Linked DNA regions of Gottschalkia purinilytica. The protein of the gene in region 1 binds, or shares a complex with, the protein of each later gene. Links are inferred from orthologs where the notes say so. Each region holds a gene or a part of one and is shown on either strand. Other genes may lie near its edges. The genes, in order: secA and secY.

What was found.
Region 2: the proteins of secA (region 1) and secY are in contact, whole or in part, in a crystal structure (PDB 3DIN), measured with the Thermotoga maritima proteins. The link is inferred for Gottschalkia purinilytica from one-to-one orthologs. Residues at the interface, in WP_004082002.1 of Thermotoga maritima: Glu261, Ala262, Arg263, Lys300, Ala301, Arg302, Thr303, Ile304, Ile305, Leu323, Tyr324, Asp325, Pro326, Val329, Ser330, Tyr333, Ile336, Lys340, Phe345, Val349, Glu363, Phe364, Tyr374, Ser375, Gly376, Gly377, Glu393, Ile395, Thr482, Ser483; in WP_004081795.1 of Thermotoga maritima: Glu108, Gly109, Glu110, Glu111, Ala236, Glu237, Arg238, Arg239, Ile240, Thr241, Ile242, Gln243, Tyr244, Ala245, Arg246, Arg247, Val248, Thr249, Gly250, Arg251, Arg252, Val253, Tyr254, Gly256, Ala257, Ser258, Thr259, Tyr260, Leu261, Pro262.

The regions. Positions count from the first base shown.
Region 1 is NZ_LGSS01000002.1:95,766-113,499, forward strand. Bases 6,834-10,135 are described here. They hold secA (preprotein translocase subunit SecA), read right to left. Parts: upstream 9,776-10,135; coding sequence 7,034-9,775; downstream 6,834-7,033. Also shown: CLPU_RS02245 (amidohydrolase), read right to left, coding at 1-855; CLPU_RS02250 (response regulator), read right to left, coding at 962-1,351; CLPU_RS02255 (GAF domain-containing sensor histidine kinase), read right to left, coding at 1,355-3,190; CLPU_RS02260 (Tex family protein), read right to left, coding at 3,597-5,750; hpf (ribosome hibernation-promoting factor, HPF/YfiA family), read right to left, coding at 10,149-10,676; CLPU_RS02280 (Crp/Fnr family transcriptional regulator), read right to left, coding at 11,452-12,183; pflA (pyruvate formate-lyase-activating protein), read right to left, coding at 12,578-13,339; pflB (formate C-acetyltransferase), read right to left, coding at 13,352-15,595; CLPU_RS16975 (rubredoxin-like domain-containing protein), read right to left, coding at 15,845-15,982; CLPU_RS02295 (coiled-coil domain-containing protein), read right to left, coding at 16,280-16,648; CLPU_RS02300 (flagellar protein FlgN), read right to left, coding at 17,034-17,462; flagellar export chaperone FliS, read right to left, coding at 17,462-17,734. UniProt on the Escherichia coli protein: Required for protein export, interacts with the SecYEG preprotein conducting channel.
Region 2 is NZ_LGSS01000010.1:90,196-99,219, reverse strand. What follows is about bases 705-3,500. They hold secY (preprotein translocase subunit SecY), read right to left. Parts: upstream 2,842-3,500; coding sequence 1,567-2,841; downstream 705-1,566. Other genes in these bases: rpmD (50S ribosomal protein L30), read right to left, coding at 3,317-3,493; rplO (50S ribosomal protein L15), read right to left, coding at 2,843-3,286; CLPU_RS10860 (adenylate kinase), read right to left, coding at 888-1,538; map (type I methionyl aminopeptidase), read right to left, coding at 705-888. Outside these bases: CLPU_RS10870 (KOW domain-containing RNA-binding protein), read right to left, coding at 1-120; more of map, read right to left, coding at 142-704; rpsE (30S ribosomal protein S5), read right to left, coding at 3,506-4,012; rplR (50S ribosomal protein L18), read right to left, coding at 4,031-4,399; rplF (50S ribosomal protein L6), read right to left, coding at 4,423-4,962; rpsH (30S ribosomal protein S8), read right to left, coding at 4,999-5,397; CLPU_RS10820 (type Z 30S ribosomal protein S14), read right to left, coding at 5,429-5,614; rplE (50S ribosomal protein L5), read right to left, coding at 5,632-6,174; rplX (50S ribosomal protein L24), read right to left, coding at 6,207-6,515; rplN (50S ribosomal protein L14), read right to left, coding at 6,532-6,900; rpsQ (30S ribosomal protein S17), read right to left, coding at 6,932-7,186; rpmC (50S ribosomal protein L29), read right to left, coding at 7,213-7,416; rplP (50S ribosomal protein L16), read right to left, coding at 7,406-7,849; rpsC (30S ribosomal protein S3), read right to left, coding at 7,883-8,551; rplV (50S ribosomal protein L22), read right to left, coding at 8,573-8,908; rpsS (30S ribosomal protein S19), read right to left, coding at 8,930-9,024. UniProt on the Escherichia coli protein: The central subunit of the protein translocation channel SecYEG. Consists of two halves formed by TMs 1-5 and 6-10.

The DNA.
Region 1 (17,734 bases):
AAAAGTTAGATTTTTAAGTTCAAACTTAGATCTATCAGTTAAGCTCGGTCCTACTATTGCACATATATTTTCTTCTTTTATATAGTCAGCTATGAGATGTCCTTCTGTACAGTGATCTAAGGTAATGCCTACCTCAAATTCTTTAGCTATTCTTATAGCAGTAAATATATCGTCAGCTCTATGTACATGAGCTTTTAATGGAATCTCCTTATTTATTACTTTTGACATAGCATCTAACTTCATATCAAATTCATATGGATCTATACCTGTCGTTAAATTTTTCTCTACCTTTTTAACATAAGCCTTAGCTTTAAATAAACTTTCTCTTAATATAGCAGCGGTAGCCATTCTAGTTACTGGAGATTTTTTTTGACTCTCGTATACCCTCTTTGGATTTTCTCCAAATGCTACTTTCATAGCTACTGATTCCTTTACTATCATATCATCAATTCTTTTACCATATGTTTTTATAACAGCAAATTGCCCTGCTATTACATTAGCACTGCCAGGACCTGTAGCTACTGTAGTAACCCCACCTTCATATGCCTCTTTAAAAGTTCTGTCCATAGGATTTATTGCATCTATTGCTCTTAAATGTGGAGTAACAGGATCAACCTCCTCATTTCCATCTTCTCCTTCAAATCCTATACCATCTTCAAATATTCCAAGATGACAGTGAGCATCTATGAATCCTGGTGTAACTATTTTACCTTTTACATCTATAGTTTCTACATTTTCTTCTACTTTTATATTATTATTGATTTCCTTTATTTTACCTTTATCTATAAGTATACTTCCATTTTCAATAACTTCTCCTGTTCCTTTGTATATTTTAGCATTCTTTATTAGTATCATAAATTTCCTCCTTAGTTTCTCACAATAAGATTATAAGACTTAACTTGATAAAATAAAACAATACAAATATAACTTGTATTGTTTCACTTTATCCTTCAGTCATCTTTTAGGTAGGATGATTGATCAAACTGTCAATTGTAGATGCTATAACTTCTAGGGTACAAGGTTTCTGTAACATTACATCTACGGTCTCTAAATTTTCATTTTTTATATCATCTGGCCAACCTGTCATTAGTATGAACTTAATATCTTTATTATATGATTTAACTATTCTTGAAACTTCTATTCCATTAAGTACAGGCATAGCAAGATCGCAAACTATTATATCATATTCCTTCTCTTTAATTAGACTTTCAACTTTACTGCTATAATTTTCTATATCAGAATTTATTCCTAACACTGTTAAAAGAGAACCTATTGTTTTTCCAACTTCTTTCATATCATCTACAACTAGAGCTTCTATATTTTCAAATTTTGGTAGTTCGTTAGTACACATATGTTATTTTTCATTAATTTCAAGTGTTTTAGGTAAATAAATTTTAAACAAAGTGCCTTCTCCAGGAACACTATGTACCTCAATATATCCGCCATGACTATAAATTATATTTTTAGATATACTAAGACCTAGACCTGTTCCTTTAGCTCCTTTTGTACTAAAGAAAGGTTCAAACAAATTCTCTTTTACTTCTTCAGTCATACCTGATCCAGTATCTTCTATTTCTACAACTATTGTATTCTCATCATCATCATAAGTTCTGATTGTTAAAGTTCCACCCTTTTCCATGGCATCCATAGCATTTAATATTATATTGAGTATTACTTCTTTTATCTCATATTGATTACAATGTATATTACTCGTTGACTCTAACTTTTCTATAACATGAAACTTTATTCCACCAGTTTCATAATAATTTTTCCATTTGGGTTTAGCCATTTCTATAGCACTTCTAGCTATATCATTAATACAATTAACTTCTTTCTTTACATTTGTATTTTTTCTACTAAAAGATTGTATTTTCTCCACTATAGACTTTCCATCTAAACAAGAACTATATATAGTTTGTATATACTGTTTTATTTCACTATCAGATAATTTATTCATGGCTATCTGAGAAAATCCTAATATAGTTGTAAGTATATTATTAAAATCATGTGCTATGCCACCTGCAAGTTCTCCTAGTACTCTAAGCTTTTCAGACATTATTAATTTTCGTTGATTATCATCTACATATTTTTGTCTTTCTAGCAAGCTAGTTATAGTATTTGACACGGCTTCTAAAAATGATACATGATGGTAGAAGTCATAAGCTTGTCTAATAGAAAATAGTCTCATAATACCTATATGCAAACCATTCATGAAAACCAAAGGTATTTCTATAATAGTATTGAGATTATACTTTTTACTTACAAAAGCATACTTACCTTGCATATCAGCCATTCTTATACAAGTACCCTTTTCTAGTATATTCAGAATATCTTCCTCTTCTATTTCTATTTTCTTTACATCTTCTAAGTAATCATTTGGAACGTTGTATTGAGAAATTACATCTATGCTACCTTTATTATTGTTAATTATATATCCAAAATCGGCACCTATAATGTCTGATATTTTCTTTAAAGAAATATTTAGTAACTCATCACTACTAGTCATATATGAAGTTTCTAGTATGAGTTCATTTAATAGCTCTAGTTTCTTATTTTCACTATATAATAGTTTCTTATCAATGAATAAGCTTCTTATGTACTTAAGAAAAATTTCACTCTCTTTATTTCTTATATTATCTAGAGAGTATACATACTCATGTTCGCTTAACATTAACATGCTGTGTATAGGAATTAGCTTATAAAAGTTTTCTTCTGTAAGGTTGTCCATTTCGTAACTTGCAAAAGTCATCATATTTGCATCCTTACAAACCTCTTTAATATCTTTAATAAAGTTATATAACATTCGGCTATTCTCGTCAGTATCTATTTTATCCATATGAACATGAGTTAATATTTTTTTGAATCCTTCTTCCTCACATCTTCTTAATCCGTACTTTATTTCGTTTACTCTTTCTTCTCTAGTTTTAAATGTAGAATCTACGTATAATCTATGTGTCAACTTCCTCGTTTTTACAAGTTCGTGATAATCAAATCCCCATTTCTTTATAGTTTCTTTTTGACTTGTATACACTCTAAGACTATTACATATAAGTATTATACATCCGTCATCATTCATTGTTTCTTTAACTAAGTTAATTAATATTTCTAGTGGGCTGTTTTCCAAACTTGTACTCAATATTCCACATAATGCCCCCGATTCGAATTCTAAAGAACTAACTTTCTTAATCAATTATACTCTCTCCCGTCACACGCTGTTTCCATAAAGCTTTTCATTTATGCTTGAACGAATAATTCTTTATTTGATACAAGTTTTCCTCTTTTTACATAAATATATTAGATAATTCCTACAAACAGCAATGATTTTATTTTAGTTTGGTTTGTAATGTTTTATAAAAATATAATATATTAGTCCCATATATGACTATATGCTACCAAATAAATAAGTATTAATCAAATTGTATAAAATTGTAGTTTTTTTAATAAAATTGAGATATATTGCCAGGAAATCGTTATCACACGCCTAAACTAGTATTTTTAATTCTACTAAAGATATTTTCTATAGGACTTACGTAGTATATATATAAATTATATAAAAAAAGAGGTACTCTTTTCAAGAGACCTCTTTATAAAAATTATTACAAACCTTTCATACTTAATGATATTCTACTTTTATCCTTATCTACTTCTACTATTCTAACATTAACTATATCCCCTACAGATACTACATCCATTGGATTTTTAATATACTTTTCACTTAAGTTTGAAATATGAATAAGCCCATCTTGTTTTACCCCTATATCTACAAAAGCCCCAAAATCTACAACATTTTTGATAGTGCCTGTAACTATCATATCTGTTCTTAAATCTTCAATTTTTAATACGTCTGTTCTAAATATAGGTTTTGGCATTTCATCTCTCGGATCTCTACCTGGCTTTTCAAGTTCTTCTATTATATCTTTTAACGTTGGAAGTCCTATTTTAAGTTCATTTGCTAAATCTGTAAGTTCATCTTCTTGTATTTTAGTACCTATGTTTTTTAGCTTTCCTTCTTTTATATCATTTTCTGTAAGTCCTAGTCTTTTTATAAGTTTAAGTGCTACATCATATGATTCTGGATGGACTGATGTATTATCTAGTGGATTATCTCCATCTTCTATTCTTAAAAAACCAGCACATTGTACAAATGTAGCTTGTCCTAGTCTTTTAACTTTTAAAAGGTCTTTTCTATTATTAAACCTTCCTGTTTCTTCTCTATATTTTACTATATTTTTGGCTACACTTGGAGCTATCCCTGAAATATAGCTTAATAATGAAACTGAAGCAGTATTTAAGTCTACACCTACGCTGTTTACACAGTCTTCTACAACTCCTCTTAGTGTTTCATCAAGCTTACCTTGATTTAAATCATGTTGATATTGACCTACTCCTACGTGTTTTGGATCTATTTTTACAAGCTCCGCTAATGGATCTTGTAATCTTCTACCTATAGATATAGCACCTCTTATAGATACGTTTATATCTGGGTATTCTTCATTTGCAACCTTAGAAGCTGAATATATTGAAGCCCCAGCTTCATTAACTATAGTATAGTAAACCTTCTTGTCTAAATCCTTTAAAATATCAGCAACTATCATTTCAGACTCCCTAGAAGCTGTACCATTTCCTATAGCTATAATATCTACTCCATATTTTTCTATATATTCTATAATAGTTTTTTTAGATTCTTCTACTTTGTTTTGAGGTTCTGTAGGATATATAGTAGTATATTCTAAAAGTTTTCCTGTTTCGTCTACTACAGCTATCTTACAGCCTGTTCTAAATGCAGGATCAAATCCCATTACTACTTTTCCTTTAATAGGAGATTGTAGTAAAAGTGGCTTTAGGTTTTTCCCAAATACTTTTATAGCTTGTTCTTCTGCATTCTCTGTTAAAGTGCTTCTTATTTCTCTTTCTATAGATGGAAATATAAGTCTCTTGTAGCTATCTTCTATACTATCTTCTAGATATTTTGTAGTTATAGCATCTTTATTTGTTATTACTCTTTCTTTTAATATGTGTATTATTTCCTCATCTAAGCTTTCTATCTTAACTCTTATAGCCTTTTCTTTTTCAGCTCTATTTATAGCAAGAACTCTATGGCTTGCTACATTCTTTACTGGCTCTTTAAAATCATGATACATCTCATATACTGAATTATCTTCTTCTTTAGTTGCTGATGTTATAAGTAATCCTTTATTAAATATGATTGTTCTTATTATATCTCTAAACTGAGCATTATCAGATATTACCTCTGCAACTACATCCATCGCACCTTGTATAGCTTTTTCTATTGTATCTACTTCTTTATCTTCATTTAGAAATGATGATGCAATTTCATCAATGTTTCCACTAGTTATATCTTGAGATAATATAATATTTGCTAAAGGTTCTAATCCTTTTTCTTTAGCTATAGTTGCTCTAGTTCTTCTTTTAGGTCTAAAAGGTCTATATAGGTCTTCTACTTTTTGAATAGTATCTACACTTAGTATATTTTCTTTAAGTTCATCTGTAAGTTTACCTTGTTCTTCAATAAGTCTTATAACTTCTTCTTTTCTATTCTCTAGGTTTCTTAGATAAGTAAGTCTTTCATAAAGATCTCTAAGTACTACGTCACTTAATTCTCCAGTTTGTTCTTTTCTATATCTAGCAATGAAAGGAATCGTATTACCTTCATCAATAAGCTTTATAGTATTTTCAACTTGAAATTGTTTTAAATTTAATTCTTTCACTAATTGAGATACGATATCCAATGTCTTCTCTCCCTTTCTTATGTGTTAGTAAGTTACTTTATTAATTATATACATAAAAATGGAATAACACAAGAAAAAGACTAGAAATTTCTTTCTAGCCTTATTTTTGTCAATTTTTCGTTATTTTTCATTATTTTTCATCATTTTTCATTGACTTATATTTCAAGTATTCATTTATGAAGATATCTATACTTCCATCCATTACATTGTCGATATTTCCTGTTTCTGCATTTGTTCTGTGATCTTTAACTAGACTATAAGGGTGAAATACATATGATCTTATTTGAGATCCCCAACCTATCTGATTGTATTGTCCTTGTAAATCATCTATTTTTTCTTTCTTTTCAAGTTGTTTAAGCTCTATAAGCTTTGCCATAAGCATTCTCATAGCTGTAGCCTTATTACTATGCTGAGATCTCTCATTTTGACATTGTACAACAATTCCTGTAGGTATATGTGTTATCCTAATTGCAGAATCTGTCGTATTTACATGTTGTCCTCCAGCTCCCCCTGATCTATATGTGTCTATTTTAAGATCACTTGGATTTATATCTATTTCTGCATCTTCATCTAATTCAGGAAATACATCTACTGAAGCAAAAGATGTATGTCTTCTTCCAGATGAATCAAAAGGTGATATTCTTACAAGTCTATGAACTCCCTTTTCTGCCTTTAAGTATCCGTAGGCATTTATCCCTTTTATAAGAAGTGTTACACTTTTTATTCCACCTTCAGTGTCAGATAAAATATCCAGTATCTGTACTGAATATTTCTTAGTCTCACTCCATCTTTTATACATTCTAAGAAGCATTTCTGCCCAATCCTGAGCTTCTAGTCCTCCTGTTCCGGCATGTATCGACAATATGGCATTATTTTTATCATATTCTCCACTTAAAAGTATTTTTATCTTAAAGTTATTTAGTTTATTTTCTGTACTATTCGTAGTCAATTTTAAATCTTCATAAATTGATTCCTCTTCACATTCACTAGCTAACTCTATCATAACTTCTAAGTCTTCAATATTATCTGATATATCTTCATACTCTATTAACTTATCTTTTAAGATATTAGTCTCTTGAACTATTTTTTGAGCTTTTTCAGTATCATTCCAAAAATCTGGTTCAAAAGTTTTAGCCTCAAGTTCTTCTACTTTTTTTCTTAGGCTATCTGTGTCAAAGAGAAACACCTATTTCTCTTATTTCCTCCTTAAAAGTCGCTAGCTTATCTTTATAACTTTCTAGCTCAAAAATCAAACATACCACTCCTTTTAAATCTAGGATCGATTAATTATTAGCTCCACAACATTTTTTATATTTCTTTCCACTACCACATGGACAAGGATCATTTCTTCCTACTTTATCCTTTACCACTACAGTTTTTGGCTTTGAAGGTTCAGCACCATGATTTGCTGATACAGGTTCTGCTACTCTTTCTCTTTCTATGTTTTCAGCTTGTTGAAGGTGATATAAGCTTCTAATTGTTTCTTGTTGAATACTATCTATCATAGTCTCAAACATATCAAAACCTTCTGTTTGGTACGCTCTTACAGGGTCTTCTTGTCCTAATGCTCTAAGACCTATACCTTGTTTTAATTGATCCATAGCATCTATATGATCCATCCATTTAGTATCAACAACTCTTAAAAGTATTACTCTTTCTAGCTCTCTTAAAACATCATCGCCTATTTCTTCTTCCTTTTCATCATATAGTTTAAAAGCTATTTCTTTAATTATGTCTTTTAAGCTCTCTTTAGTTAAACTTTCTACATCTTTTATATCTATTTTACCTTCTATAGGCATTAAATTTGATAAATAGTTTTCTAATCCAACAATATCCCATTCTTCAGGATATTTACCATCAGCAGTATATATTTCTATAGCACCTGCTATAGTATTTTCAATCATAGAAAGAATGTGGTCCTTTAAGTTTTCTCCCTCTAATACTTTCCTTCTCTCTGCATATATTACTTCTCTTTGCTTATTCATTACATCATCATATTGTAGTACATGCTTTCTTATACTGAAGTTATTTCCTTCTATTTTCTTTTGAGCATTTTCTATAGATTTTGAAAGAAGCCTATGTTCTAGTGGCTCATCATCTGGCATTCCTAATGTTTCTATCATTCCCTTTATCTTGTCACTTCCAAATAGTCTCATTAAATCATCTTCTAAAGATACAAAAAATCTTGAAGAACCAGGGTCTCCTTGACGACCAGAACGACCTCTTAACTGATTATCTATACGTCTTGATTCATGTCTCTCTGTACCTATAATATGAAGCCCACCAGCTTCTTTAACTTTCTCATTTTCTGTATCTGTTTGTTCTTTAGCTTTATCTAGAATATCCCTATATACTTTTCTAGCTGATAAGATTTCTTCATCATCTGTATCTGCAAAACTATCTACTTGTGAGATAATTTCTTCACTAAAGCCTTTTTTCTTCATTTCATTCTTAGCTATAAACTCTGGATTACCTCCAAGAACTATATCCGTACCACGACCAGCCATATTTGTAGCTATAGTTACAGATCCATATCTACCTGCTTGTGCAACTATTTCAGCCTCTCTCTCATGTTGCTTAGCATTTAAGACTTCATGCTTAACACCCAACTTTTTAAGCATTTTACTAAGAACTTCTGACAGTTCAATAGAAATAGTACCTACAAGTACAGGTTGACCTTTTTCATGCTTTTCTTTTATTTCATTTACTACAGCATTAAGTTTCCCTTCAACGTTCTTATATACAACATCAGCATGATCTTTTCTTACTAATAATCTGTTAGTAGGTATCTCTATAACGTCAACGTTATATATTTCCCTAAACTCAGATTCTTCAGTTTTTGCAGTACCAGTCATACCTGATAGTTTATTATACATTCTAAAGTAGTTTTGGAAAGTTATTGTAGCAAGTGTCTTAGATTCTCTTCTTACATCTAGTCCTTCTTTTGCTTCTATAGCTTGATGTAATCCCTCACTATATCTTCTACCGAACATAAGTCTACCTGTAAATTCATCAACAATTACAACTTCTCCATCTTTAACTACATAGTCAATGTCTTTTTTCATTATATTTTGAGCTTTTAATGCCTGGTTTATATGATGATATATTTCAGCATTTGAAGGATCTGCAAGGTTTTCTACACTAAAGTATTTTTCCGCTTTTGCTACACCCTTCTCACTTAAAGTTACATTCTTAGCTTTCTCATCAATTGTAAAGTCTACTTTTTCTTCAACATATTCACGATCTAGTAATGGATTTTTCTTTTCATTAGGATCTATTACTCTACCAGTTAATGTTTTTACAAAGTTATCTGCAAGTAAATATAACTTTGTAGATTTATCTCCCATACCTGAGATAATAAGTGGTGTTCTAGCCTCATCTATTAGGATACTGTCAACCTCATCCACTATAGCAAAGTTAAGGCCTCTTTGAACCATTTCATTTTTATATATAACCATGTTATCTCTTAGATAATCAAACCCAAATTCGTTATTTGTACCATAAGTTATATCAGCAGCATAAGCTTCTCTTCTTTCGTCATTCTCCATGTCATGTAGTATACATCCTACACTTAAGCCTAGGAATTCATATACCTTACCCATCCATTCTTTATCCCTTTGTGCAAGGTAATCATTTACAGTAACAACATGTACGCCTTTTCCTGAAAGAGCATTAAGATATACCGGTAAAGTTGCCATAAGAGTTTTACCTTCACCAGTTTTCATTTCGGCAATTGTTCCCTCGTGTAAAACTATACCTGCTATTAATTGTACTCTATAATGCTTCATACCAAGAACTCTATATGCAGCCTCTCTAGCTACGGCAAAAGCTTCCGGTAATATATCGTCTAGTGTTTCACCCTTTGCTAGTCTATCTTTAAATTCAGGAGTCTTAGCTTTTAGCTCATCATCAGAAAGTTTTTGTATATCCTTTTCTAAGTCCTCTATCTTATTTACTATTGGTTCAATTCTTTTTAGTTCCCTTTCACTATGTGTTCCAAACACTTTTTCAAAGAGTCTTTTCAATTTAACTCACCTCAAGTTATATTATTATATTATTTAAATCTTATCCGTTGCAAGATTTATTGATAAAATATAGATATCAAAATAGATTAAACCTAATTATAAAATCTAATTAAGATTATATCAAATATTGAATAACTATTTACTTAACTTATTTAATAAAGTAAAATTGTAAACAATAGAAAAATTTCTTGTAATTATTTAAAAATATTCTAAAATTAATTTTACATAATTTTCTTGGCGATTATTTTACAATTATTATTATATTTTATCATTAATGATAATTCCTTACAACCCTACGAAAATCCTTCAAAAAACAGTAAAAAAGCAGAGACTTCTCTGCCTTTTTATTATTATAAACAATTATAGATTCATTTTAGTATTCTGGTTCTATGAGACCATAGTCCCCATTTTTTCTTTTATAGATTACGTTAACATCACCTGTCTCTGCATTTCTAAATACAAAGAAACTATGTCTGAGTAACTCCATTTGAAGAATAGCTTCTTCTTCATCCATTGGTTTTATAGCAAATTTCTTAGTTCTAACAATCTTAGGGTCTTCATTCTTTTCATCAGGAAGAGATACAATATTTTCAAATCTAATAGTATCAATACCTTGACTCTTTTGAAGTTTAGTCTTATGTTTTCTTATTTGTCTTTCAAGTATATCTACAACATTGTCTATAGATGTATACATATCACTAGTTGTTTCTTCTGCCCTAAGTATAGCACCTGAAAAAGGAATTGTTACTTCTATTATTTGTCTATGCTTTTCAACACTTAATGTAGCATTTGCTGACACATCTTCGTGGAAGTATTTGTCAAGTCTACTCAATTTCTTTGTTGTCATATCCTTTAAAGCATTTGTAACTTCCATATTCTTTCCACTAACATTAATTTTCATAATATACAACTCCCTTCAGTTGTTTTAAGTAAGTATAAATATTTTGTTAAATTAATTATATTCTATATAATTTTAAAATTTCCTTTATTGTAAAATAAGAAAGTTTTATTATTGTATTATATAATGATACCCACTTAAAAAAGTTATCAACAAAAAAACGAAAGATTTTTTAAAATTAAACATTTGTTCATAATTATATATTTTTAATATTAATTTTCAGCAAATATAAATTAAATTGAAGTATTACAATTTTATAATTATTCTAATAATACATCAGTATATTACAAGTTTTTATCAATATATACCTATTAATCCATAGTTTATGACACTATGTTACACCATTAGCCTTATATGTTTTTATTAATATACAACCATGTGTATAAATATCATATTATTTTTTTATAACCTTATACATATTGACATGTGGAAAACATATACACCATTCTGTGGATAATGTTAATAGTTCTGTGGAAAACTGTTAATTAGTACAAGCTATTGTGTGGAAATTGTTGTGTATATGTAGTGGAAAAATATATTTTATATGTGGATTTCACTTTTTTTTATTAATGTCATATTCTTGATAATTATACTTATTCTTTTTATAGTATATAGAATATGAAGACACACAATATATAGATTATAAAATACAACTACTTTTCCACAGGAAATAATGATACATGATAGTAGCCTATCTTTAATATAAAATAAATAAAGTAAAATCCATAAACCCTCTAGTAAAAACTACTATAAGGTTTAGAATTTTACTTTATTATTTTTATTCCATAAGTTTTAAAGCAGATATATCTTTTATTAAAATTTTCTTGTTTCCTATTAACTCTATTAGTTCCATTTCCTCAAACATCTTAAGTTTTCTAATTATAGTTTCCCTAGCTATGCCAGCATAACTTCCCATTTCTTCTCTATTAATTGAAAGATTCAGAAGAATACCATCTTTTGTTTTTTCTCCAAAGTCCTTAACTAAATTAACTAATAAAGCAGCTACCTTAGCATCAGAATTATTGGTACTTAGACGCTCTACCAATCTCTCTACCCTAATAATTCTTTCATAAGCTTTTTCAAAAACTTTTAATGTTATATGAGGATTTTTCAAAATAATCTTATCAAATTCTTTTTTTTCTAAAGTACATATCTGAGTATTTTCAAGGGCCTGAGCAGAGAATTCAAACTTATCTTCTTTTAATAAATGGAATGCTCCTATAAAGTCTCCTTTTGATAAGATATACATTATTTGTTCTTTTCCATCAGCAGTATACTTATATATCTTAATTTTCCCTGAGCAGATAATAAAAAGCTTATTTCCTGTGTCTCCTTGATTGAAAATTTGTTCACCTTTTTTAAATTTTGTAGTAACTACACCCTTTGAAATTTCTGCTAACTCTTCTTTATTTAAACTAGAAAGTAATGGAATTTGACTTATACACAAATCATTTTCACAATTATCACATGAAATCCCAATATCACTATTACACCTAACTATAATTATCACCTACTTTTACTCTCTTCTACCTTTTAACTTCTCTTGATACATATTTATATAACTTATTACCCTGTGAATAGTATAACGCTATCATGAAGTGGATTAGTCTAACTTACAGCTTTAGCAATCTTAATATATTTAATACGTTATTCTAGCAAAAATATTTAAATATGCAAGTTAATCTATATATTTGCTTGTATATATTTTAATATTATATCATATAAGAGTATCTACAATGTATTATAGACTAAGTCAAAATATCTATATTATTTATATAACTTATAAAAACATTTTATAAAATAATATTTAATATTAATTAAAATTTAAGCTTATGATATTTCACAAGTGAAACTATAAAATAATCTTGTAAATAAGTATAACAGTTATGCAAAATACATAACTGTTATATAACAAGTGATACTTTCTTCGTTTTCTGTTTATCTATTATAGAAATAAGATATTTTTCAAGGGCTTTTGCGTGATTTTTATCCATTTCTGGTATGTCTTTAAGCTTGTACTCTATTCCCAATTTTTCGTATTTTTCTATCCCTAGTTTATGATAAGGTATTATTTCTACTTTAGCTACATTAGCTGGAATGCTTAGTATGAAGTTTGCTAATTTCTCCATAGATTCTCTTGTATCTGTAAAACCTGGAACTACAACGTGTCTAATCCACAAATTACCCTTATAATCTTTTAAGTGATCTATAAACTTCATATAATGATTCATATCTCTACCAGTTACAATTTGAAACATATCTTTATCAAAATGTTTTACATCTAATAATATATTATCTGTAACTTCAAATATTTCTTTTAAATTTTTTAAATTTCCATACCCACAAGTATCAATAGCAGTATTAATTCCTTGCTTTTTAAGCTCTCTTAATACTTCTAATAAGAAATCTGATTGTATTAATGGTTCCCCTCCAGAGAAGGTCACACCTCCTCCAGATTTCTTATAATATATTTCATATCTCTTAGCCATTTTTACTATTTCTTCACTTGTATAAAGCTTACTCTTATTATTTTTCATACATTGTGTGTCAGGATTATGGCAATAAAGACATTTCAAAGAGCAACCTTGCATAAACACAACGGTTCTTATTCCAGGTCCATCAACTAGACCCATTGTTTCTATAGAGTGAACTCTACCTTTTATCATAGTTATCACATCCTAAGCACTTCTATGGAACGTTCTATTAATTACCTCTATTTGTTGTTCCTTTGTTAATCTGTTAAAGTGAACAGCATATCCTGATACTCTTATTGTAAGTGTCGGATATTTTTCAGGGTTGCTCATTGCATCTTCAAGTATTGTACGGCTTAATACATTTACGTTAAGATGAAATGCCCCTTTTCCAAAATATCCATCCATTATAGCTACTAAGTTATTTATCTGTGTATCATATTCTTTTCCTAATGCTTCTGGAATAATAGAGAATGTATTAGATATCCCGTCTTGACATACTCCTCTATATGGTATTTTTGCCACAGAGTTAAGTGAAGCTAATGCACCGTTTTCGTCTCTTCCATGCATAGGGTTTGCCCCTGGTGCAAAAGGTTCTCCTTTCTTTCTTCCATCTGGAGTAGATCCTGTTTTCTTACCATATACCACATTTGAAGTTATTGTTAACACCGATAGAGTATGTTGAGAGTTTCTATAAGTTTTGTGTTTTTTAAGTTCAGTCATGAATCTCTCTACTAATTCTACAGCCATATCGTCTACTCTATCATCATCATTACCATATTTAGGGAAGTCTCCCTCTATTTCAAAATCAATAGCTATTCCATGTTCATTTCTAATTGGTTTTACTTTTGCATATTTTATAGCACTTAATGAGTCAGCTACTAAAGAAAGTCCAGCTATACCAAATGCCATAAATCTGTGAACATTTGTATCATGCAATGCCATTTCTCCAGCTTCATATGCATATTTATCATGCATATAGTGAATAGTATTCATCGTATTTACATAAAGCTCTGCTAAACGTTCAAGTACCTTATTGTAATTTTTCATTACTTTATCGTATTCAAGATATTCATCACTAATTTTATCTATTCCATTCATAACTAAGAACGGATTTCCTTGTTTATCAGCTTTTAATTCATCTACCCCACCATTTATAGCATATAATAATGCTTTAGCAAGATTTGCTCTTGCTCCAAAGAACTGCATTTGTTTACCTATCTGCATTGCAGATACGCAACAAGCTATACCGTAGTCATCTCCATATTCCGGTCTCATTAAATCATCATTCTCATATTGTATTGCACCAGTTTCACCAGACATTTTTGCACAATATTTTTTAAAGCTTTCTGGTAAATTCTCTGACCATAGAACTGTCATATTTGGTTCTGGTGCAGGACTTAAATTAGTAAGTGTATGAAGAAATCTAAAAGCGGTTTTAGTAACTAGTGTTCTTCCGTCTTCTCCCATTCCTCCAATAGCTTCAGTTACCCAGTTAGGATCTCCTGCAAATAAGTCATTATACTCTGGAGTTCTTAAATGTCTTACTAATCTTAATTTTATAACTAATTGATCTATAAGCTCTTGAGCTTGTTCTTCTGTTAGTACTCCTCTTGCAATATCTCTTTCAATATATATATCTAAGAATGTAGTATTTCTTCCTAGTGACATTGCTGCTCCATTACTTTCTTTTACAGCAGATAGATATCCAAAATAGAAGTATTGTACTGCTTCTTTAGCATTTGATGCTGGTTTTGAAATATCAAATCCATAAGATGCTACCATTTCTTTTATAGAGATTAAACCTCTTATTTGTTCTGAAACTTCTTCTCTACTTCTTAATAATTCATCATTTGCTTCTCCAACTAATTGATCTAAGTCTTTTATCTTTTCTTCTATTAGCTTATCAATTCCGTATAGTGCTATTCTTCTATAGTCTCCAATTATCCTACCCCTACCATAAGCATCTGGAAGACCAGTTAGAAGTCCTGCACTTCTTGCTGCTCTCATATCTTTTGTATAAGCATCAAATACCCCATCGTTATGTGTTTTTCTAAATTTCTTAAAATATTTTTCTACTTCCTTGTTCATTTCGTATCCGTATGCCTTTAATGAAGCATCTACCATTCTATATCCGCCAAATGGATTAACTATTCTTTTTAATGGTGCATCTGTTTGAAGCCCAACTATAACTTCATTTGCTTTATCGATATATCCAGGTGCAAAGTTATTTATACCTGATACTTCATTTACTTCTACATCTATTATTCCTTCTTTTATTTCCTTCTTTATTAATGCTTCAGATTTTTCCCATACAATAGATGTCTTGTCACTTGCTTCTGCTAAAAAGCTCTCATTTCCTGAATAAGGCTCATAGTTAGCTTGTATAAAATCTCTTACATTTATTTCTTCTTGCCATTTTCCAGGTTTAAATCCTTCCCAGTGTTTCATGATTACCATCTCCTTTTTTAGGATTTCTAACCCAAAGTTCTACCCCATCTATAATTAAATTTCAATTTAACTTAATGCTTACTACTCATAATTTTTTGGTTTTTGATTAGAAGTGTTATATTTTTTGGTTGCTGTATACATTATACTGTATCTACTTTTTAAAAGATGTGATTAGCGACACTATTTAAAAAGTATTTTCAAAAAATAAAAAAACCCTATTTTTAAAGCATAGGGTTTATAGGAAAAATTCTAATATCCTGGCACATCATTCTGATCTATAAGTTCAAATTCTTCCTTTGAAGCATAACATATTGGACAAACCATTGGTGGTTCCTTCTCATCAGGGTTAGTAGTATATCCACAAACTTTACATATCCAAACTTTCATTTTAATGTCCTCCTAGTTAGTTGTCTTATATTATATTTATACCCGCATTAACTATAGTTGAAACTGAACTAATAAATAAAAGTTATAGGATAGTGTAATCAAAACTGATTAATTATAAATCTATATAAACTGCATAGGAGTCAACAATGTGATTGAAAACTATACGACATAATAATAGTATATATTAGATATTTCAATATGAAGAAACATAATATTAATAAAGCTAAAAAATAAAAAATAATTGATAAAGTATACCGAATTAACTTTATGACATCTATTCATTATTTTTATTATATTCTAATTAGCAGACTTTAGTTTTGCTATATCATTCACATTCTCAACTGTTGCGATTTTAACTAATTTTAAGTCAACTTTAATTTCTGATACATCTTCTCTTAGAATTGCCACTTCTTCTGTTACCGCATCTAGCTTTTTATCTATTCTTTGAACATCTTCCTTTACATCTTGAACTTCACTTTTTAAAACTTGAACATCTCTTTTTACTCCTTGAACTTCATCATTCAAAACTTGAACATCTTTTTTTACGTCTTGAATATCTTTCTTTACGTTTTGAATATCTTCTTTCATGTCCAAAATTTCTTCCTTAATAGGATCTAACTTTTCATCTAAAAGATTTCCTATTGCTTTTAGTATTTCTGTATCCATGCAAGCACCTCCCACCTAACATAATTTAATTTTGCTATGTTCACTCAATTACTGCCTGTCGTTTCTATTACCGTACGTGAATTCTATATATTTATATTATAGCACTATTTTTTGAAAAATTACCCTTTTATTTAGATATATTAGCTTAAGTTAAAACTAACTGATTATAGAATGGCAAATAGATATTGAGTAAAAAAGTAAAAAAACCGTTATGAAGTTTTATCCAAAACGGTTTTTTATAAATAAAATTCTACTCTTTAGATTTTAATATAATTATGTCATTCTAATTTTTTAAAGTAATTCTTTTACTATGTTTTTCATAATTATCTTCAATCATCTTCTAGAGATATTCCCTTAATAATATAATTATTTTAACTCGACCATATCAATTTTTTTGATCTATAAAAAATGATCCCATGTTATTATAAAAGTCCATTCCATATCCCTTGGCCATTTTCTGACCTTGCTTAACCTCTTGTATCTTTGATTTTATATCATTCATTTTTTCTTCTAAAAGTTTTTTATTTTCATTATCCATATTCTTTAAAGTTGTAAGAGACAAACTAAGTTCCCTTAACTTATTTCCTAATAAATCATTATTATCTTGTTCCCTTGTTTCCTCTTTAAGAATAGCGTCTAACTTATCTACTTCATTAATTATATCTTGCCTTTGATTTGTATACACTTCTAATAATTCTATGTCCTCTTTTTTTATAGCTTTTTTTTGTTTATTAGTAATATCTATAATTTTATCTATATATTCTATTTTTTTGTCTAATAACTGTGCAGCTTCTTTTAATTCGTATTCATTCATTATATTCTCACCTGACTATTTTCTTGTACACTTTCTATTCTGTTTTTTTGCATGGCTTCTTTCCAGGTATCTCTTAAATCCTCAACTAAAGATATTACTTCATCTAGTATACTATAGTCTTTTTTCAAGTTGGCATCTATAAGTTTTTCTAATATATAAGTATATAAGCTTCTTAAGTTCTTTGATATTCCGTAATTCATATTTAGAGTTATATTAAGTTCGTTTATTATGTCTTGAGCTCTCATTATAGAGTTATGAGTTTCTTGTATGTT
Region 2 (9,024 bases), on another replicon or contig:
ATCAACAATAGATACATATTGCTCATCTATTATGCTATTAATGATAAAAACTTTACCTTTATCCCTACCAGCTTTAGATCTTACCACTTGACCTATATTAATATCATTAGTGGTTTCCATAAGTTTCACCTCTCGTATGGATTATAACGAAGTTAGTATTAATGGTTCATCGTTAGTAATAGCTATAGTGTGTTCATAATGTGCTGAGTTTTTGTTATCAACCGTTACTACTGTCCAGTTATCACTTAATACATTTACTCTATAAGTTCCTACGTTTACCATAGGTTCTATTGCTAAGACCATACCAGCTTGCAGTCTAGGTCCTTTTCCTGGAGGACCAAAGTTAGGTATTTGAGGTTCCTCATGCATATTTTGACCTATACCATGACCAACAAAATCTTTGACTACAGAAAATCCATTACTTTCTACATATTTTTGTATAGCATGCGATATATCTGTAAGTCTATAGCCTACCTTAGCAAATTTTATTCCTTCATAGAATGACTGTCTAGTGACTTCTATAAGTTTCTTATCTTCATCAGATATTTCACCAACTGGATAAGTTTTAGCTCCATCTCCATAATATCCATCAACTATTGAGCCTATATCTATACTAATAATATCTCCATTTTTTAACTTTTTTAACCCAGGAATTCCATGTACTACTTCTTCATTTACTGATGCACATATACTTCCCGGAAATCCATTATAACCCTTAAAAGCAGGTATAGCACCTTTTTCTTTAATAAACTTCTCTGCAGCTTCATCAAGTTCCTTAGTTGTTATACCAGGCTTGATTATTTCTTTGAGAAAGGCATGGGTTTCAGCTACAACCCTTCCTGCCATTCTCATTTTCTCAATTTCTCGTTGACTCTTTAATATTATCATTACTTATCGCTCCCTAAAGCATTTACTATGTCAGAAAAGACCTTATCAATATCTTGTTTTCCATCAATGTTTACTAACACACCTTTTTTTTCATAGTAATCAATTAGGGGTTTAGTTTGTTCTAAATAAACTTCTATTCTTTTAGTTACTGTTTCTACTGTATCGTCTTCTCTTTGATAAAGCTCACCACCACAAGCATCACATTTTCCTTCAGCTTTCGTAGGATTAAATTTGATATGGTAGGTAGCTCCACATTCTTTACATATTCTTCTTCCTACTGCTCTTTCGATCAGCTCTTCTTTAGTTACATCTATATTTATAACTTTATCTAGACAATATTCTAAGTTTTTAATCTCTATATCTAAAGCATCTGCCTGCGCTACTGTTCTTGGAAATCCATCTAGTAAAAATCCTTCTTTACAATCTTCTTCTACTAGTCTATCTTTCACGATAGCTACCACTAACTCATCAGGAACTAGTAGTCCTTGATCCATATACTCTTTAGCTTTTTTACCTAATTCAGTTCCTTCACTAATGTTCTTTCTGAATATATCCCCTGTTGATATATGTGGTATTCCATATTTTTTAACTATACCTGATGCTTGAGTTCCTTTTCCAGCTCCAGGTGGTCCTAATAAAATAAGTCTCAATTATATCATCTCCTAAGGAGTTAATATTTTACTTTAAGAAACCTTTGTAGTGTCTAGTAAGCATTTGTGATTCTATCTGTTTCATAGTCTCTAATGCAACTCCTACAACGATTAATAATCCTGTACCACCAAAGTGGATTTTTAATCTTACTATCGCTTCTACAATAACTGGAAGTGTAGCTATTATAGCTAATGTTACTGCTCCAGCAAGTGTTATCTTTGATATAACTTTACTTAAATAATCAGATGTTGGCTTTCCTGGTCTTATTCCAGGTATAAATCCACCATACTGTTTCAAGTTATTCGCATATTCAATAGGATTAAATTGAACAGCTGTATAGAAATATGTGAAGAAAATTATCAGAATTACATTTAATATTGAGTATATCCAAATTCCCGCTGTTCCGTTAAGTGTCAAATAATTTTTAACAAACTCAGCAAAATTACCTTTAAAGAACAATGCTATAATTTGCGGGAAATTTAATAATGAAGTTGAAAATATAACTGGAATAACACCAGCCATTAATACTTTTATAGGTATATGTGTACTTTGTCCTCCGTACATTTTTCTACCTACAACTCTTTTAGCATACTGAACAGGAATCTTTCTTTGTCCTTCCTGTATAGCTATAACTGCAACTATTATAATTAAAGCTATTACTAAGAAAGCCAATATAGAAAGTATCTTCGCTTCCCCAGCTTTATAAAGTTGGAATATTTTTATTACTCCACCAGGTGCTCTTGACACGATTCCCACAAATATTAACAACGATATTCCATTTCCTATACCTTTTTCAGTAATCTGTTGTCCTAACCACATTAGGAAAGCAGTACCTGCAGTTAAAGTAATAACTATAACTGCTACTGAAATAAAGCTCTTATCAACTATAGCTTGATTGAAAAATCCTACACTAAGGCCTAACGCCTGAACTATTGCCAATACTATCGTCAAATATTTAGTATACTTGGATATTTTCTTTCTACCTTCGTCTCCCTCTTTAGCTAACGATTCTAAACTCGGTATTGCTATAGTAAGCAATTGCAGTATAATCGAAGCTGTAATATAAGGATATATGTTCAGTGCAAAGATAGTAAAGTCTTTAAAGGCTCCCCCTGCCATCAAGTTAAGAAAATCTAATAGCCCTCCTGATTGCTGATTAAACATTTGAGCTATTACCTCTTTATTTACCCCTGGCACAGGAATGCTAGATCCCAGTCTAAATATAAACAACATGAATAATGTAAATAACATTTTCTTTCTTAGCTCTGGAATCTTCCAAGCATTTTTAAGAGTTGATAGCAATTTAAATCACCTCTACTTTTCCCCCATTTGCCTCTATCTTTTCAGCAGCAGATTTGCTGAATTTATTAGCTTTGACAGTTAATTTTTTATTTAACTCACCGTTTCCTAAAATCTTAACTCCATCTTCTAACTTCTTGATAAGACCTGATTCAATTAGTAGTTCTGGAGTTATTTCTGTATTATCATCGAATCTGTTTAAATCTTCAAGATTTACTATAACATATTTTGTAGCAAATATATTTGTAAATCCTCTTTTAGGTAGTCTTCTATATAAAGGCATTTGCCCTCCTTCGAAGCCAGGTCTTACACCACCACCTGAACGTGACTTTTGACCTTTTTGTCCTCTACCGGCAGTTTTTCCTTGTCCAGTAGCTGTACCTCTACCTAATCTTTTAGTATTTTTGCTTCCTCCACCTACGTTCGGTCTTAATTGATGTAATTTCATGCTTTACACCTCCTCTATTTTAAGATCATATTATTCAGTAACTTCAACCATATGCTTAACTTTTTCTACCATACCTCTGATTTGAGGAGTATCTTCTTTTTCAACTATTTGACCAATTTTTCTTAATCCAAGAGCTTCAATTGTTCTAACTTGCTTTTCTGATCTTCCTATTTTACTTCTTATTAATTTTATTTGTATTTTAGCCAAGGTGCTTCCCCCCTAACCTAGTAACTCTTCTACAGTTTTTCCTCTTAGCTTAGCAACTTCTTCAGCTTTCTTAAGTTGACTTAAAGCTTGCATAGTTGCATTAACCATGTTTCTTGGATTATTGGAGCCTAAAGACTTACCTCTTAAGTCTCTTATACCAGCTAATTCTATAACCGCACGAACTGGACCACCTGCGATAACTCCAGTACCTTCTGCAGCTGGTTTTAATAAAACTTTACCTGCTCCAAATTCTCCTATAGTTTCATGAGGAATTGTTGTTCCAACCATAGGTACTTTTATTATATGTTTTTTAGCATCTTGGATTGCTTTTCTTATAGCTTCAGGAACTTCTAAGGCTTTAGCCATTCCTACGCCAACGTGCCCATTCTCATCACCAACAACTACAAGGGCACTGAATCTAAAGTTTCTACCACCTTTAACAACTTTAGTTACACGATTTATGCTTACTACGCTTTCTTTTAAATCTAATTCGTTAGCATCAATACGTCCACGGCTCATTTTTTTCCCTCCTTCGTCCTAGAATCTTAATCCTGCTTCTCTTGCTCCATCAGCAAGTTCTTTTACTCTTCCATGGTATAAGTATCCGCCTCTATCAAAAACAACTGTTTCAATTCCTTTTTCTAAGGCTTTTTTAGCTACAAGTTTTCCTACTTCTTTAGCTGCTTCCTTATTACCAGTTGATGATACTTTTTCTTTCAGCTCTTTATCTAAAGTTGAAGCTGAAATTAAAGTTTTTCCAGCAACGTCATCAATTATTTGTGCGTATATATGATTAAGACTTCTGTACACATTTAATCTTGGTCTCTCAGGAGTTCCATTTACAGTTTTTCTTACTCTCATATGTCTCTTTTGTCTCTTTTTGTTACTGTTCACTTTTTTAAGCACCTGCTATCACTCCCTTCTTATTCCTACTTACCTGTCTTACCTTCCTTACGTCTTACCACTTCGTTTTCATATCTTATACCTTTACCTTTATATGGCTCAGGTTTTCTTAATTCTCTTATTACTGCAGCATAGTTACCAACTTTTTGCTTATCTATACCTTTTATTATAATTTTATTGTTTGAAGGAACTTCTACTTCTATTCCTTCTGGATCTTCCATTTCTACTGGATGAGAAAATCCTAAGCTTAGCACTAATTTTTTACCTTGTTTTTGTGCACGGTAACCTACACCAACGATGTCTAATGTTTTTACATATCCATCACTAACACCTTCAATCATGTTAGCTATTAAAGTTCTAGTTAAACCATGTAATGATCTATGGTTTTTTCTGTCACTTGGACGAGTTACATTGATTACATTATCTTCTACATTTATACCTAAGTCTTTGCTAACTTGTTGTTCTAACGTTCCTTTTGGTCCTTTTACCACAACATAGTTATTAGCATCAACTTTGAAATCTACTCCACTTGGAATAGTTATTGGCTTTAATCCTATCCTTGACATAGTTGCACCTCCCGTTCATTAGTTTATGTTAATTTATTACCATACGTAGCAGATTACTTCTCCACCTACTGCTTCTTTTCTTGCTACTTTATCAGTAACTATCCCCTTTGATGTTGAAAGAACTGCTATACCAAGTCCGCCTAATACTCTTGGTATCTCATCACTTTTAACATAAACTCTTAATCCTGGCTTTGATATTCTTTTAAGTCCAGTTATTATTTTTTCATTATCTTTTCCGTATTTCAACTGTACTCTTATGATTCCTTGCTTACCATCTTCTATTACATCAAACCCTTTTATGAAACCTTCTTCTAATAAAATATTAGCTAATGATTTTTTCATATTAGAAGCCGGAATATCTACAGTATCATGTTTTGCATTATTGCTATTTCTAATTCTTGTAAGCATATCTGCTATTGGATCTGTCATAACCATTACAGTCTACCTCCTTCCATTTTAAGACTCATTACCAGCTTGCTTTTCTAACCCCAGGAATTTCACCTTTATATGCTAAATCTCTAAAGCAAATACGACAAATTCCAAACTTTCTTAAGTAAGCATGAGGTCTACCGCAAATTTTACATCTATTATACTCTCTTGAGCTATACTTTTGTTTTCTTTTTTGTTTGATTACCATAGCTTTTTTAGCCATTAGTTTCCCCTCCTTCTCTACTTTTTAAAGGGCATTCCCATAAGAGTTAAGAACTCCTTGGCTTCTTCATCTGTTTCAGCTGTAGTCACAACTATAACATCTAATCCTTTTATACTATCAACTTTATCATATTCAATTTCAGGGAAAATTAATTGCTCTTTAATACCTAAAGCGTAGTTTCCTCTTCCGTCGAAAGATGTATTAGATACTCCTCTAAAGTCTCTTACCCTTGGTAGAGCAATATTCATTAATTTATCAAGGAATTCGTACATTTTTTCTCCTCTTAATGTAACCTTAGCCCCTACTGGCATACCTTCACGAAGCTTGAAGTTAGCAATAGATTTTCTTGCTCTAGTTACTACAGGTTTTTGTCCTGTTATAAGCCCTAATTCTTCTGTTGCTGATTCTAGGATTTTTGGGTTTTCTCTAGCTTCCCCAAGACCCATGTTTAAAATTATTTTTTCTAATTTTGGTACTTGCATTATATTTTTATATTGGAATTTTTCCATTAGAGCTGGAACAACTTCCTTACTATATTTTTCTTTTAAACGTGCAGTCATTATCGTGAACCTCCTTTCGGCGTTAATACTTATTAGTCTAGAACTTCACCACATTTTTTACATACTCTTACTTTGTTTCCGTTCTCTATTTTAGCTCCTACTTTAACACCTTTTTTGTCTTTATTACAATATAACATTACATTTGATGCATGAATTGCACCTTCTTGTTCAATTCTTCCACCTTGTTGCATTTGTTGAGTTGGTTTTTTGTGTTTAGTAACTATATTTACACCTTCAACAATAACTCTATTTTTCTTTGGTAAAGATGTTAGCACTTTTCCTACTTTACCTTTATCTTTTCCAGCTATAACAACAACTGTATCACCTTTTTTTACATGCATTATCCTACACCTCCTCTTATAGTACTTCAGGTGCTAATGATATTATTTTCATGAAGTTTCCTTCTCTTAGCTCTCTTGAAACTGGTCCAAAGATACGAGTACCTACTGGTGATCTATCTTCTTTTATAACAACAGCAGCATTTTCATCAAATTTGATGTAGCTTCCGTCTTTTCTTCTTATTCCTTTAGTTGTTCTTACCACAACTGCCTTAACTACGTCACCTTTTTTCACAACACCGCCTGGCGTTGCACTTTTAACTGAAGCAACTACTATGTCACCTATGTTAGCATATCTTCTATTTGATCCACCTAATACTCTGATTACTAATAGTTCTTTAGCTCCAGAGTTATCTCCAACTTTTAAACGTGATTCATTTTGAACCATCTTATATGACCTCCTTTCACAACCGTAAGGATTACTTAGCTTTTTCTATAATTTCAACTAGTCTCCATCTTTTTTCTCTACTTAACGGTCTAGTTTCCATTATTTTTACTGTATCGCCTATTCCACATTCATTATTTTCATCGTGACACTTAAACTTAGTTGTTCTTTTCACTTGTTTCCCATAAAGTGGATGTGACACAAAAGTTTCTACCGCAACAACTGCAGTTTTATCCATTTTGTCACTTACAACACGGCCTGTTCTAACTTTTCTATTTCCTCTTTCCATCTTGGTTAGCCCTCCTTTCGAAACTATTATGCGTTAGCTTCCTGTATTTCTCTTTGTCTTATTACAGTTTTTACACGGGCAATATCTTTTCTAACTGCTTTTATTCTCATAGGGTTATCAAGTTGACCTGTAGCTAATTGAAATCTTAAATTGAATAATTCAGTTTTTAACTCTACTAATTTACTTCCTAACTCTTGACTAGTCAGTTCACGAACTTCATTAGCTTTCATTAGCTTCACCACCCTCTTCATTCGCATCTTGGCGTGTGATAAATTTACATTTTATTGGCAGTTTATGCATAGCTAGTCTCATAGCCTCTCTTGCCACATCTTCTGCTACACCGGACATTTCAAATAATACTCTACCTGGCTTAACTACAGCTACCCAATATTCTGGTGATCCTTTACCAGAACCCATACGAGTTTCAGCAGGTTTTTGAGTTATTGGTTTATCAGGGAATATCTTAATCCAGATTTTACCCCCTCTTTTTACGTATCTTGTCATAGCTCTTCTGGCAGCTTCTATTTGATTAGATGTAATCCAAGCTGGTTCTAAAGCCTGTAATGCATAATCACCGTAAGTTATCTTATTTCCACGAGTAGCTTTACCTGTCATTCTACCTCTGTGTACTCTACGACGCTTTACTCTTTTAGGCATTAACATAACTATTTCCTCCCTTCCTACGCAATTTAGTTATTATTTTTCAGTGCTTTTTTCCTTACTTTCTACTTTTGAAGTAGGAAGAACTTCACCTTTATATAACCAAACTTTTACTCCTATTTTTCCATAAGTTGTATCTGCTTCAGCAAATCCATAATCAATATCTGCTCTTATTGTTTGAAGTGGTATAGTTCCTTCACTATATCCTTCTGTTCTAGCCATATCAGCTCCACCAAGTCTTCCTGATACAGAAGTTTTGATACCTTTAATTCCTGCTCTCATACTTCTTTGTATAGATTGCTTCATAGCTCTTCTGAAAGAAATTCTTCTTTCTAATTGTCCAGCTATATTTTCAGCTACTAATTGAGCATCTAATTCCGGAACTTTTATTTCTTCAACATTAACTGAAACATTTTTCTTAGTTAGCTTTTCTAGTTCTTTTCTAAGTTGCTCTACTCCTTGACCGCCTTTACCTATAACCATTCCTGGTTTAGCAGTATTTATCGTAACTTTAACTCTATTAGCCGCTCTTTCAATTTCAATTCTTGATACACCAGCAATTAATAGTCTTTTTTTAACGTGCTTACGGATTTTATTGTCTTCTACTAAGTATTCTCCAAAATCTTTTTTGTCAGCATACCATTTAGAATCCCAATCCTTTATTACACCAACTCTAAGTCCGTGTGGATTTACTTTTTGACCCATGTACTATCCCTCCTTCTTGTCTTATTCTCTTTCTCCAAGAACTACACCTACGTGGCTTGTTCTTTTTAATATTTGATACGCTCTACCTTGCGATCTAGGTCTCCATCTTTTTAATGTAGGTCCTTGATTTGCGTATGCTTCCGATATATATAAAGTTTCTCTATCCATATCAAAGTTATTTTCTGCATTAGCAACAGCTGATTTTAGAACTTTTTCTAGTATTTTAGCACCTCTTTTAGGTGTAAACTTTAATATAGCAAGTGCCTCATCAACACTTTTACCTCTTATCTCAGCAGCTACTAAGTTCACCTTTCTTGGGGCAATACGCACATATTTGGCGATAGCTCTAGCTTCCACTCGAAGTCCCTCCTTTTTCTTCTATCTTAATGAAGTTGATCTTTCTGTTTGTCCTGCATGTCCTTTGAATGTTCTTGTAGGAGCAAATTCACCTAACTTATGACCAACCATATCTT